2 linked regions of the Chlorogloeopsis sp. ULAP01 genome follow. The protein of the gene in region 2 interacts with the protein of the main gene of each other region in a pairwise test. Links are inferred from orthologs where the notes say so. Each region holds a gene or a part of one and is shown on either strand. Other genes may lie near its edges.

Region 1 (6,940 bases), on a different replicon or contig from region 2:
TTCAGTTAACGGTAACCGACACCTTATACCATTTTGGATTAGAAATCGCCTTCTTTGTCCGGGTTGGGTGAATCCATCTGCCCTTAATCATTTTTTAAATTGGTATTAAAAGGTGCAGGCAGTCGCTACAACGGAGCAAAGCACTACCTTGGCTAAACAGACAAAGCCTGCAAACTGTAGGCTTAAGTAAACCTGCGCTATCAAATATCTTTGTGAATCTTATGAATTTATTGCTACTTACACTATCTGCAAGTAAAATCACTTCACTGCTGAATATATGTAATATTAAACACTTTTATTTAAGTTAAGAAAATATTAACTTTATAAAAGTATGCCAATACAATTGTACTAATTATTTATTTGTAAATCTCAAAACATCTGAATTTTCGTGATTTGTTCCTTTCTTAAATAAAATTAAAGATTTTCCAAAGTCTAGTCAAAATCAATGGTAAAGTTTTGACCAAGTTAAAATTATCACTAATTGTATATGATTGTAGAATAATTACTGAGGTCATAAATGCTATTTAAAGTAAAAAGTACAACACAAACTTCAGTATCAAATTGATGCTGCTAAATATACCCATTTAAGCTACGCCTACACTTATTTGAGATGGAGGCAAGCCTAGCTATGAGAGTACTTTACTATTCAACTTGATTGTGTAATAACAGTTAGTTCAATGGCATCTAAATGTAAAGCGATTCCATTTACCAAAGTTAAACCACTAAAAAATACTCAGTTATGGCTATTGGGAATAGGAGCTGGTTTAATTGCAATTAACCTAACTCTGACTTGGAAATCTGGAGATGTTGCTCAAGTAGGAATGAGTGTACTTTTTTTATTAGCTGTAGCTTCTCTACTTGGAGACAAACAACATAATCTAAATTTTGAAAGTGGAATTTTTCCCAGTGTTTTAGGTGGATTATTGATTGGTATTTTACTTTGGCAAAGTGCGACTTTCCATCGTAGTGAATTACTAGAAAGTTTTCTTCGCATCTCACCATTAATTTCTGGTTTAGCTGTTGGTTTATTAGCTTCTGGTTTCAAGGGATTAAAGCAATATTGGCAGGAACTAACGATATTATTTTTTCTCGGCATTCCAAAGTTATTGCTATCATCTCTGTTTGACATTTCTCCCTTGACAGCTAAATTTTCCGCTTTCCTGCTTTGGTATTCCGGTTTTGAAGTATCCCTACAAGGAGTTTTCATCAATTTACCAACAGGAAGTGTCAAGGTTTATTCTGCTTGTTCAGGGATAGAATCTATTTGTTATCTTTTGGGCATTTCTGTGATTTGTTTACTAGTATTTCCCATTCAACCCAAACGGAGAACTCTAGTTCTGATTATGGCGATCGCCTTCGGATTTATTATCAATGGGATACGGGTTGCTCTCTTAGCTGTAATCTCTGCACAGAAGAACTTACAAGCATTTAATTACTGGCATGAGGGTGATGGTTCTCTCATCTTTGGCATGATTCAAGTGATGGTATTTACTTTATTTTATGTTTTCTTGCTTCGACAGCAGGAAAAAAATAATCAAGATTCTGCGGAGTTGAAAAAATAATGACCCAATGGCAACAATTACGGATTCCGTTTCTAGCTTTTATCCTGAGTAGTATTATATTCATTTTAATCAAAGTATTTTTATCAATGAATATAGACAAGCCGAAACCAGAGCAATCAAGTGGCAATCATTTTGTCAATACAGTCCTCTTGAAAACGTAACACTCTTGTAGATGACCTATTAGCTACTAGATACTTTCATTTAGGTTGAATTTTAGTATTTCCAAAACTTTCCTATATATTGTGTGAAGAAATGACTAAATCCATTAGTGATAAATTCATTCCCGTGCTAAATGAGCTACAAGACTTTGCCTATAAACAGGCAGACTCCATGAATATTTTACGAGTACTTGGCTATGGATTATTACTATTAGCTTTGTTCGACATCATAGAGATGTTTATACCACCAAGCTTTATGAATCCTGTTTGGGAATTTCAAACTTTTGGTACACTTGTTGAACGAGTACCTGTACCTTTGATTGGATTAGTGTTGGTATTTTTTGGAGAGACATATTCACGCAACAAATGGGAATTTCGGATTTTGAGATTCCTGTCTTGGCTCACTTTATTGTTTACAGTATGTTTTTTCTTAATGGTTCCTTTAGGAGTCATTAATACCGTCCGGCTCAATAACGCAAGTACTACTCAAATAAATGCTGTTTCACAACAACAAATTGCTCAAGCAGAACAAGTAGAAAAGCAACTAAGTCAAGCTTCACCAGAACAGATTAATAATTTTTTAAAAAGCCAAGGCCGCTCATTAAAAAGTCAAAATCCTGAAGAAGTAAAAAGTAAAATCTTATCAGAACTTTCTAAAGCTAAAGAACAAGTCCAGATTCAAGCACAAGCTAATTTGTCTTCTCAAAGAATGAAATTGATTAAGAGTTCTGTGAAATGGAATTTGGGAGCCTTAGTTTCTGCCGCTTTGTTTATTAGTCTTTGGAAAGCAACTCATTGGGCAAGGGTTTACAAGTAGAAGTCAACTATGCTGGAGGCAGAAGGTAGGAATTAGGAAAAGGGGACAAACAACCAGATACGGAAGGCGAGTAAATGTGAGTCATGTTCCTTCTCCCTATCTCCCCCTCTCCTTGTCCTCTTCTGTACGCAGTTCACGAGGGCTACTTAGAAGGTTATTGGTATGATTGGAAAAAAAGGGCAATCTGTCAAAGCGATCGCCCTTTTTCTTTACTATTGAGATTGAAAATTATTTTAGTACTTGATTTACACCTTTGCTAATTCTGGTGTTGGACGCTTGCTGTTGCGAATGGCTGTAATCGCCTCAGCATAATCCTTAGCATTAAATACCGCAGAACCAGCTACGATCGCGTTTGCTCCAGCTTCTAAAACTTGCCAGGTATTGTTAGCTTTCAGCCCGCCATCTACTTCAATCCAAGGATCTAAACCGCGTTCATCACACATCTGACGTAACTTGCGGATTTTGGGAACCACTCCTGGAATAAAGCTTTGTCCACCAAAACCAGGGTTGACACTCATAATCAATATCAAATCGCAAAGCTCCAGCACGTACTCAATTAAATCCAGAGGTGTGGATGGGTTGAGAACGACACCGGCTTGCTTACCAAGTTCTTTAATTTGACCGAGAGTGCGGTGTAGGTGTGGTGAAGCATTATGCTCGCAATGTACGGAGATAATATCTGCACCAGCTTTCGCAAAGTCCGCAACATACTTTTCTGGCTCCACAATCATTAAGTGGACATCCAGTGGCTTTTTCGTAACCGGACGAACCGCCTCCACTACCAGAGGACCTATCGTAATATTAGGTACGAAACGACCGTCCATTACATCAACATGAATCCAATCGGCTCCGGCTTCATCTACAGCGCGTACTTCGTCTCCGAGGCGACTAAAATCCGCTGATAGGATAGATGGAGCAATCACAATATGCTTTTTAGATAGCGTTTCGGTCATGGCTAGTGGGTATTTAAGCGTCCTTTTCTGTAAGTATTGTAACAAAAGTTTAGCAAACTCTTACATCTCTAGATGCTGCTCTTCGGAAGAAGAGGACAGAGGGATAAGGAGACAAGGGGAGTAATAGACAACCAACTACTGTACGGGCGGGTTTTATTAGTAATCTCTCAAAATAACGAAATATCTAAAATAAACCCGCACGGCAGTCGCTACAACGCGCTTAACCCGACGCCAGGTGCTACAAGTCGGCAGAGCCGCCCAACGCACTGGCTCCGCAAAGCGCTGCCTCCCCTACTAACAAATGACCAATGACCATTAACAGTTGACTTTTGACTATGGTGAAAAAACTAACTTGGATTGTTTGGGGATTGAGTGCTTCTTGCTTGGGTATGCCAGTAGTTGCTCTGACTCTAGAAACTTCCCTTGGTACTAACGGCATTGATGCTTTGAGGCTAGGCAAACCTCCCTATAATTTGACTGGTCGCAAGATTGCCATTGGTCAAGTCGAGATAGGGCGTCCGGGAATGTTTGGGGTAGACAAAGCCGTCTCCAAAAATCGCTCTGTAAGCATAGCGGGTGTTTTTTTACGCAATAGCCCTGCCAAATCGAATAACAGTGTTGATCCGCACGCTTATAATGTCGCTGGCGTTATGGTCAGTACAGATAAAGCATTTCCAGGGGTTGCTCCAGGAGCACGATTGTACTCATCTGCTGTAGGTTCTACTAAGATGGGTCAGCCAGAGGAGTGCTTATCTGCACAGCATATTGCTCTACAAAATAGTGGCGATATTCGTGCCATTAACTTCAGCTTTGGCGAACCATTAAATCGTGACCCGCGTCCAGAGGCAGTTTTGGATGGCAACGCCTTACTAACCCAATGTGTTGACTGGTCTACTCGTGTTCATAATGTTTTGTACATGATCGCAGGCAACCAAGGAAAGGGAGGAATTCCTATCCCTACTGATAATTTTAATGGAGTTAACGTGGCTTTTTCCTCTCGTCGGGGAGGAATTTTTAATAAGGTAGACGTTTCTAACTTAGTTGCGACAAGCGAGGCAATGGAAGAGCGGCTAGCTGGCAAAGAAATTAATTTAGGCCCACGTCGCACCATTGCTTTAGTGGCTCCTGGCAATAACATACCCATGCTGAATCCAGATGGCAAAGTGAATAAAGTCACGGGTACAAGTTTTGCTGCACCTCATGTTACAGGTACAATTGCCTTGCTACAAGAATTTGGCGATCGCCAAGTGCGGACAAAACAACAAAATTGGAGTATCTCTTCTCGCCAACATGAAGTGATGAAAGCTGTATTGCTGAACTCAACAGATAAAATTCTAGATAGCGGTGATGGCTTGCGTTTGGGAATGACTCGCACACTAGTTGATAAACAAAATAGAGACTGGCTAGCTTCTGATGGCTACAAAGACCCGAAAATACCTTTAGACGCCCAAATGGGAACAGGGCATTTAAATGCCTTTCGTGCTTACCAGCAATTTAGTGCCGGTCAGTGGAACCCATCTCAAGCGGTGTCGGCTATTGGTTGGGACTATAATACTGTAAATACTGGGGGATCTGTGGAATATACATTAGCAAAGCCTTTACCACAAAACAGTTTTGTTGCCATCACCTTGGCTTGGGACAGATTGGTAGAACTAAACGATAAAAATAAAAATGGTTTATATGATGCGGGTGAAGATTTTCGCGATCGCGGCTTGAACAATCTTGACATTCATCTTGTCAAAGCTGATGCCAAAGATTTAGATACTGGTACTGTTTGTTCTTCCATCAGCGAAGTCGATAGCGTCGAGCATATATTCTGTCCTGTACCTGCTCAAGGTAACTATCGAATCCGTGTTCAGTTCCGCAAACAAGTAAATACAGCCACTCAATCTTATGCCTTAGCATGGTGGACTGTACCGAAGAAATAGGGAATGGGGATTGGGAGAAGAGGACAAGGGGACAAGGAGACAAGGAGACAAGGAGAAAGATTTTCCCCTTCCCCATCTCCCCCTCTCCCCCTCCTCTTCCTAGCCCCTAAGAATATTGTTGCCAAAACTGTAACCAATAAATGACCACGCCTTCTTAAATGCCATAGTCAACTAAAGGTTGAAGTATGAAGTATGCGATTAGCCCTACGAATACTCTTCATCCTTTTTTAGTCAAAAGCGTAGGTTTTGGCATCAGGTGCGGTAATCATGAAGCAAAAATTGAGTAGTGACTGGGAAAAGTTCCTGCAAAGACGTTACGCTGTACGCTTGGGCAGACGCTACGTTATGGCTGCTGCTAGCGTGATGCTGATGGGCGTAATCGGATGTTCTCAAGTCAGTGATAGTACTAGCGTTTTTGCTCAATCTCGCCCTCCTCACTCAGAATCTCCCATGCCTGCAAAATCTGTCTTACCTAATACTAAACTCACTACTGCTAATACTAAGTTTGGTTTTAAACTTTTTTCAAGAATTCTAGAACAAGAGGGTGACAAGAACGTTTTTGTTTCGCCTGCTAGTATAGCGATCGCTTTAGATATGACATACAACGGTGCTAGTGGCAGCACGCAACAAGCAATGGCCAAAGCACTTGAGTTAGAAGGATTGACATTGTCAGAAATTAATTCTTCTAACGCAGCCTTAAAGGCGCTTCTAGAAAATTCCGATACTCAAGTTCAACTCAATATTGCTAACTCCCTTTGGGCAAATCAAGATGCTAGCTTTAAACCTGAGTTTCTACAAAGAACTCAAGAATTTTATCAAGCTAAAGTAACTAATGTAAATTTTCAAGATGCGGGCGCACCTGGCATTATTAATAACTGGGTTAATGAAAATACTCGCGGTAAAATTAACAAGATAGTTGAAAGATTAGAACCAGACCAGGTACTTTTTTTAATCAATGCTATATATTTTAAGGGTAAATGGACTAATGAATTCGACAAAAACCAGACAGCCCAACACCCTTTTTATTTAACATCCGGCAAGCAGAAACAACACCCGATGATGTCACAAAAGGGTAAATATAAATATTACGAAAATGAACAATTGCAGGCAGTTAGCTTGCCCTATGGACAGAATAGTAACATTAGCTTATATGTTTTCCTGCCAAAACAAAATTATACCCTTAAATCTTTATATCAAAACTTGAATGCTGATAACTGGGAAAAATGGATGTCTCAGTTTACCAAGCGGGAAGGTTTTATTCGTTTACCCCGCTTCAAAACAGATTATGAAATCACACTCAATAATGCCCTTAAAGCCTTAGGTATGGGAGAGGCTTTTAGCAATCAAGCAGATTTTTCTAATATGGGGAAAAATTTCGCTATCAGTGAAGTTAAACATAAAACTTTTGTGGAAGTCAATGAAGAAGGTACAGAAGCTGCTGCCACCACTTCTGTAGGAATAGTAGCAACCTCCATGCCTTTAGATGAACCGTTCCGGATGATTGTTGACCGTCCTTTTTTGT
Region 2 (7,064 bases):
CTAAGTAAGTCTGCAACAGCATATGACCCAACTTTTTCGCTTTTGTCGCCAAATAATTGGAATTATAGTTATTCGATTCAATTAATAATGGCACACGGTCAACTACTTCCATGTTGTAGCCTTTAACACCAGCAATTTTTCGGGGATTGTTGGTAATCAAGCGGATTTTATGCACGCCTAAGTCCATGAGGATTTGCGCTCCCATCCCATAGTCTCGTAAATCGGCAGGGAAGCCCAAGCGTTCGTTTGCCTCTACCGTATCCAGTCCCATATCCTGCAAAGAATAGGCTTTCAACTTATTAATCAGCCCAATTCCCCGTCCTTCTTGGCGCAGATAAACTACAACACCTTGACCAGCATTTTCAATCATTTTCAGAGCTGCTTGCAACTGCATCCGACAATCACAGCGCAAGGAACCCAAGGCATCCCCAGTTAAACATTCAGAGTGCATCCGTACCATGACTGGCTGATCTCCGAATTGGGAAGGATCGCCCTTGACAATCGCAACGTGTTCGGAACCATCAAGTGTATGGCGATAAGCGTAGATTTGAAACAGGCCGAATTGAGTGGGGAGATCGGCCACAGTTTCGCGGATGACAATGCGATCATGCCGGAGACGGTAGCTAATTAAGTCGGCAATGCTAATAATCTTCAAGTTGTGATGTTTAGCATACTCTACTAATTGAGCTAACCGTGCCATTGAGCCATCGGGATTTTGAATCTCGCAAATTACCCCGGATGGATACAATCCAGCTAGTCGGGCTAAATCAACAGCTGCTTCTGTATGTCCTGCTCGTTTAAGTACTCCTCCTTCCTTAGCACGAATCGGAAAAATATGACCGGGACGACGTAAATCTGAAGCTTTTGTACTAGGGTTAATAGCAACTTGAATTGTGCGAGCTCTGTCTTCTGCTGAGATTCCAGTAGTCACTCCCAAATGCGGCCCAGCATCAATACTAACGGTAAAAGCAGTTTGGTTTGTATCTGTGATGTTACTTACCATTAAAGGTAAATCTAATTCATCCAAGCGATCGCCCGTCATTGCTAGACAAATCAACCCCCGCGCTTCTACCGCCATAAAATTAATTGTGTCGGGGGTAGCAAATTGAGCTGCACAAATTAAGTCGCCTTCATTCTCTCGGTTTTCGTCATCGACCACCACAATGATACGACCAGCTTTTAAATCTGCAAGAGCTGTATCAATCGAATCAAATTTAAAGGCTTGGGTTGAATTAGTCTTAGACTCAGACACAGATTTTAGCCACCAAATATAAATTTTTCTTACAAAAACTTTATTTCAATTGTACCTTTTTATAAGGCTTGAAAACTATAGAAGTAATGATTTGTCAGCTTTGCTTTGAAATTGGGTATGTGGTACACAAGAAAGCTCAATTTTCATGCCTGGCTGTAAATTTTTTGATTGGAACTATCTTGGTAATCTTTAATTCTTCTGGCAGGGATTATAAAAATAAATGCTGCTTCGGTCAGAAATTTTCAAATTGTTGAATTTTGTAGCTAATTTATCTAGTTTAGAGTGCTTTAGCTGCATTTTTTTACTCTATCCTAGTTTTTTGCACTTTTGCACTACTTGATTTTTTTAACGACTTAGGGTAAATGAGCGCCTACATAATAATTACGATACCATACCAAAATTTAGGAGTAATGGACTCCACAGAACACAACTAAAATTTTTCCTACTTGTGGGTTGGTTGAAATGACGTAGCAAAAGATTCTATCGCTAAAATTGGGTTTTAGTACTCAAATGCAATACAACTTTCATAATCAGATTATGAACGGTTGGCATTAAACCTTCAACCGTCATATATGCTAAAAGCTAATAGCTTTTTGCTGTTTGCAGATTGTTAATATCTAAAAACAAATTAACCACAAAGCGGATAAGGATTTCATTATCATGGGCAATTTTAGACGCGTACCAGTTGGGATTGTTGGCGCGTCAGGCTATGGCGGAGTACAGTTGGTGCGCCTACTGATGGATCACCCAGAAGTAGAGCTAGTTTATTTAGGTGGTGATAGTAGTGCTGGTAAGTCATTTGCGGATATTTACCCGCATCTAGCTCAGACAGTGAACTTATCAATAGAAGCGGTAGATCCAGAACTTATTGCTCACCGTTGTGAAGTAGTTTTTCTCTCTGTACCAAATGGTTTGGCTTGCCAACTCGCTCCAAAATTACTGGAAAAAGGATGCAAGGTACTCGATTTAAGTGCCGACTATCGTTTTAGCAACCTAGCAACTTATACAGCTTGGTATGGTAAAGAGCGGCAAGATAATACAACTGCTGCCACAGCAGTTTATGGATTACCAGAAATGTTTCGCGATCGCATTGCCGAAGCTCAATTAATAGGTTGTCCTGGCTGCTATCCTACCGCCAGCCTTCTCGCACTTTCTCCACTCCTCAAACAAGGGCTAATTATCCCTGAAACTGCCATTATTGATGCCAAATCTGGCACATCAGGCGGCGGACGAGAAGCTAAAATCAATATGTTATTGGCTGAAGCAGACAATTCGCTGGCAGCCTATGGTGTGGTTCGTCACCGCCATACACCAGAAATAGAACAGATTTGTAGTGAACTAGCAGGTCATGAGGTAACCGTACAATTTACTCCTCATCTGATCCCGATGGTACGTGGCATTTTAGCAACTGTGTATGCCACTTTAAGAGATCCCGGTTTAGTAAGAGATGATTTAATAACTATTTACAAAGCCTTTTACCGCAACTCTCCTTGGGTAAAAATTTGCGAGCCTGGCATTTACCCTCAAACTAAATGGGCTTGTGGTAGCAATCTTTGTTATATTGGTATAGAAGTTGACCCGCGTACAGGTAGGATAATTGTGATGTCAGCAATTGACAACCTAATTAAAGGACAAGCGGGTCAAGCAATTCAGTGTATGAACATTATGATGGGTTGGGATGAGACTGTGGGGTTGCCAAAGTTAGGATTTTATCCATAAATCAGGGATTGGGTACTGGGTACTGGGGATTGGGTATTTAATTTGGACATAGCGAATTGGGAGTTGGGCATTGCCCTATGCTCTATGCCCCATACCCATAGCCCTAGCCCCTAGCCCCTAGCCCCTATTTCGGTCCTAGTCCGACAGTGCCAGCATAAATAGCGTGATCGCCTAACTCATCTTCAATTCGCAGCAGACGGTTATATTTTGCTACTCGTTCGCTGCGGCAAAGGGAGCCAGTTTTGATTTGTCCGGCGCGAGTTGCCACCGCTAGATCCGCAATAGTAGTGTCTTCTGTTTCACCAGAACGGTGACTGATTACTGAGCGGAAACCATTACGAGTAGCGAGATCAATTGTTTCCAAAGTTTCAGTTAAAGAACCAATTTGATTGAGTTTAATCAGAATCGCATTACCTGCTTGCAACTCAATACCTTTTTGTAAGCGCGTCGCATTAGTAACAAATAAGTCATCTCCCACCAACTGCACGCGGGAACCCAACTTTTGAGTTAGTGACTGCCAACTTTGCCAGTCTTCCTCGTGCAAGCCGTCTTCTATAGAGACAATTGGATATCGATCCACCAGTTGAGCAAGATAATCAATAAACTCAGCCGGAGAGTGGGGTTTACCATCATAGACGTACTGGCCATTTTTGTAAAACTCACTCGCAGCAACATCCAAAGCCAAAGCCACTTGCTCTCCAGGCTTGTATCCAGCTTTTTCAATTGCAGCAACTAGCAATTCTAATGCTACCTGATTTGACTCTAGATTAGGGGCAAAACCACCTTCATCCCCTACACCAGTAAGTAAACCCTTCTCATCCAAAACTTTGCTCAGGGTAGCAAAAACCTCCGCACCCCAACGCAATGCTTCTCGGAAGGAAGATGCCCCTATCGGGACAATCATAAACTCCTGGAAATCCACATTATTGGCTGCATGAGCACCGCCATTAATCACATTCATTAATGGTACAGGCAGCAAGTTAGCTAAAGGGCCGCCCAAATAACGATACAGGGGAATATCCAAAGATTCGGCACCAGCTTTAGCCGCAGCTAGAGAAATCGCCAAAATCGCGTTAGCGCCCAGATTCGATTTATTCACAGAACCATCTAGAGCAATCATTGTACGGTCTAGAAGTTCTTGGTTGAGGGCATCCATTTGCAACAACTTTGGAGCAAGTACCTCCTTTACATTTTGTACCGCCTTAAGTACGCCCTTCCCACCGTAACGACTTTTATCATTATCCCGCAATTCATGTGCCTCAAAAGTGCCAGTAGACGCACCACTAGGAACTTGTGCCAGTCCTACAGCACCATTTAACACATGTACTTCTGCTTCTATGGTTGGTCTACCCCGCGAGTCCAGAATTTCACGGGCGACAATTGCTTCAATGGCTGTATCAATCATCAGTCTTTTGTCCTTCTTATGAGTGCGTTCTCACTGCTGAACACAAACATTAACAGTTGCAGATCCGACAATCTAGCATAGGCTTTTGAGGGGACACTATAGGCAGAGATTAACGAAGATTTTTGCTCTGGTTCTTAGGTAGTGGTGGTTGGGTACTGAGTATTGGGAAGAATTACGCTTTTGCCAGTCACTAGTCCCCAGTCCCTAATCCCTAGCCTCTACTTTTTGTCTAGGAAACCACAGATAAACGTTGATGCACACCGATAAATTAAAGCAATCCCCTCCCACTATGGATGCTAATTCTTCACAAATTCCTCATCTTTTGCCCTTAGCCTAGAAGCTAGCAATCTGTCAACTATAAGTTGAAAAGTCTGTATTAGCTTAGAGAAGTTGTTTTGAGCTTACCCCAGTGAATTTCAACTAGACAGACAATAATTCATGCCCTGTAGAGAAAAAACTATGACTCAAAATAAAACAGATTCATACATGAAACTAATGCAAATCCCCCCTGGCTATCTCAATATTATGGGTTATGTCGATGAATCTGAAGTAAATGGTCCTGGATGTCGTGCTGTGGTTTGGGTACAGGGGTGCTTGCGAGAATGCCCAGGCTGCTTTAATGAAGAATCTTGGTCATTTGAGGTTAATCAACTAGTATCTGTTGACAGCCTTGCCGAAAAAATTCTTAGCAATCCTCGCAATCAGGGGGTGACTTTTTCTGGTGGCGAACCATTTTGGCAAGCTCCTGCGCTAGCAACTCTAGCTCGTAAAGTCAAAGCTGCTGGACTGAATGTGATGTCATTTAGTGGTTTTACCTTAGAGCAATTACAATCCGATTATGCCCCATCTGGCGCTCAAGACCTGTTAGATCAGTTAGATATTCTGATTGATGGCCCCTATATCGAATCGCTAGCATTGAATTCTCCTGATTCTCCTGTTTCCTCTAGCAATCAAAGGGTTCACGTCTTCAATCCAGCTTTAGAACAGAATATTACTTGGGCAAGCGATCAGATAGAGATTCATATTTTCAAAGATGGTAGTCGAATTATCACTGGTTATCGAGGACGGCTGGAACTGGGGGACTAGGGGCTAGGAAGAGGAGGGGGAGAGGGGGAGATGGGGGGCAAGGGGAAAATCCTTCTCCGCGTCCCCGCGTCCTTTTGTCCCCGTGTCTTCTTCCCAATCCCCAATCACCAGTACCCAATCCTTAGTCGCCTACATTTAGGCTTTCTCTGTTTTTCACATCCCACTTTAAAATCAAGAATTAGTAGTCAAAAAATCTGGAGAGCACTATGCGCCTACTACACACGATGCTGCGAGTTGGCAATCTTGAAGAGTCCCTTAAATTCTATTGTGAAGTTCTGGGAATGAAGCTACTGCGGCGAAAAGATTATCCAGGAGGAAAATTTACCCTCGCTTTTATTGGTTATGGTGACGAAAGTGACAACACAGTCATTGAACTAACTTATAACTGGGGTGTGGACAAGTATGAATTAGGCAATGCTTACGGTCATATTGCCATAGGAGTTGATGATATTTATGCTACCTGTGATGACATTAAAAATCGTGGTGGTAAGGTAGTGCGTGAACCAGGACCGATGAAACACGGTTCCACGGTAATTGCTTTTGTAGAAGACCCAGATGGATATAAAGTAGAACTGATTCAACTAGGTACTCAAGGTTCTGCCCTCAAGCAGGAAACAGAACAAAAACTTGTGACTCAGTGATTTTGAGGAAATATTTTAGGAGATAAACTTGAGCGTCAAGCAATGCCTGCGCCAAAGGATTTATGTACCAAGATTATTAGCGGGAGGGCTAGCTAGTTGGAGTATTTTCAGCCAAATCTGTTTACCTGCACCAGCAAACTCTTTGCTACCTCAAAAGCGACTATCTCCAGTAACTAAGATTAGTTCTTGGCAAGCCGAGTTATTACCCCATTCTCACTCTCAGTCTATTAATATTGGCACGGATTCTGATTTGCAAAATAAGCAAACTTCAGTTTCTGAACTATCTGATATTAAGCCGACAGATTGGGCTTATCAGGCGTTGCGAGCGCTCATCGAACGTTATGGTGTCATCTTTGGTTACGCAGATGGCACCTTTCGCGGTAACCGTCCTCTCAGCCGCTACGAGTTTGCAGCAGCCCTCGCCGCTACCCTAGAACAAGTAGAAGGTTTGATTGCCAATGGTGAGGACGATCGCTATATCCAAGAAGACGCGATCGTTTTAAGGCGGTTGCAAACAGACTATAGATTGGCTTTGGAAGATTTACAGCAGCGTATCAATAGAATAGATGCACGCACCCTTGAACTAAATGCGAATCAATTTTCTACCACGACCAAGCTGCAAGGTCAACAAATTATTGCTCTTAGTGATGGTAGTGATGCTAACAAAACTGTTATCTCCCGTTCCCGCTTAACCCTTTCTACAAGCTTCAACCAACAAGATTTATTAGTAACTCAATTAGAATCTGGCAACAATGGTGGTGATGCCACTGGTTTGGCGCAACAAGAACAGCGCAACCTTTTAGGAGTTACTGGTTTGATTGCCAACGGTGGTGGACTTGATTATGCAGAAGTTGAATCTTCTGTCAAGCTCAGACGCTTGTACTACACTTTTCGCCCTTGGCAAGATGTAGCATTAACCTTTGGTGCCAAAATGTTGCCGCGAGATTTTATTGATCGCAAC

What was found.
Region 1: the proteins of eno (region 2) and rpe interact in binary tests that used the Escherichia coli proteins (3 or more experiments, as listed by UniProt). The link is inferred for Chlorogloeopsis sp. ULAP01 from one-to-one orthologs.

What each region holds. Positions count from the first base shown.
Region 1 is NZ_JAUDRH010000022.1:62,050-68,989, reverse strand. What follows is about bases 1,637-4,468. They hold rpe (ribulose-phosphate 3-epimerase), read right to left. Parts: upstream 3,491-4,468; coding sequence 2,783-3,490; downstream 1,637-2,782. Other genes in these bases: QUB80_RS32820 (S8 family serine peptidase), read left to right, coding at 3,826-4,468; hpsJ-A (HpsJ-like protein, cyanoexosortase A-associated), read left to right, coding at 1,815-2,537. Also shown: crtA (cyanoexosortase A), read left to right, coding at 678-1,562; more of QUB80_RS32820, read left to right, coding at 4,469-5,418; QUB80_RS32815 (serpin family protein), read left to right, coding at 5,686-6,940. UniProt on the Escherichia coli protein: Catalyzes the reversible epimerization of D-ribulose 5-phosphate to D-xylulose 5-phosphate.
Region 2 is NZ_JAUDRH010000004.1:373,123-380,186, reverse strand. What follows is about bases 2,237-5,192. They hold eno (phosphopyruvate hydratase), read right to left. Parts: upstream 4,377-5,192; coding sequence 3,096-4,376; downstream 2,237-3,095. Other genes in these bases: QUB80_RS10210 (4Fe-4S single cluster domain-containing protein), read left to right, coding at 4,836-5,192; argC (N-acetyl-gamma-glutamyl-phosphate reductase), read left to right, coding at 2,237-2,971. In the rest of the region: ribBA (bifunctional 3,4-dihydroxy-2-butanone-4-phosphate synthase/GTP cyclohydrolase II), read right to left, coding at 1-1,252; more of argC, read left to right, coding at 1,913-2,236; more of QUB80_RS10210, read left to right, coding at 5,193-5,462; gloA (lactoylglutathione lyase), read left to right, coding at 5,669-6,103; QUB80_RS10200 (iron uptake porin), read left to right, coding at 6,126-7,064. UniProt on the Escherichia coli protein: Catalyzes the reversible conversion of 2-phosphoglycerate (2-PG) into phosphoenolpyruvate (PEP). It is essential for the degradation of carbohydrates via glycolysis.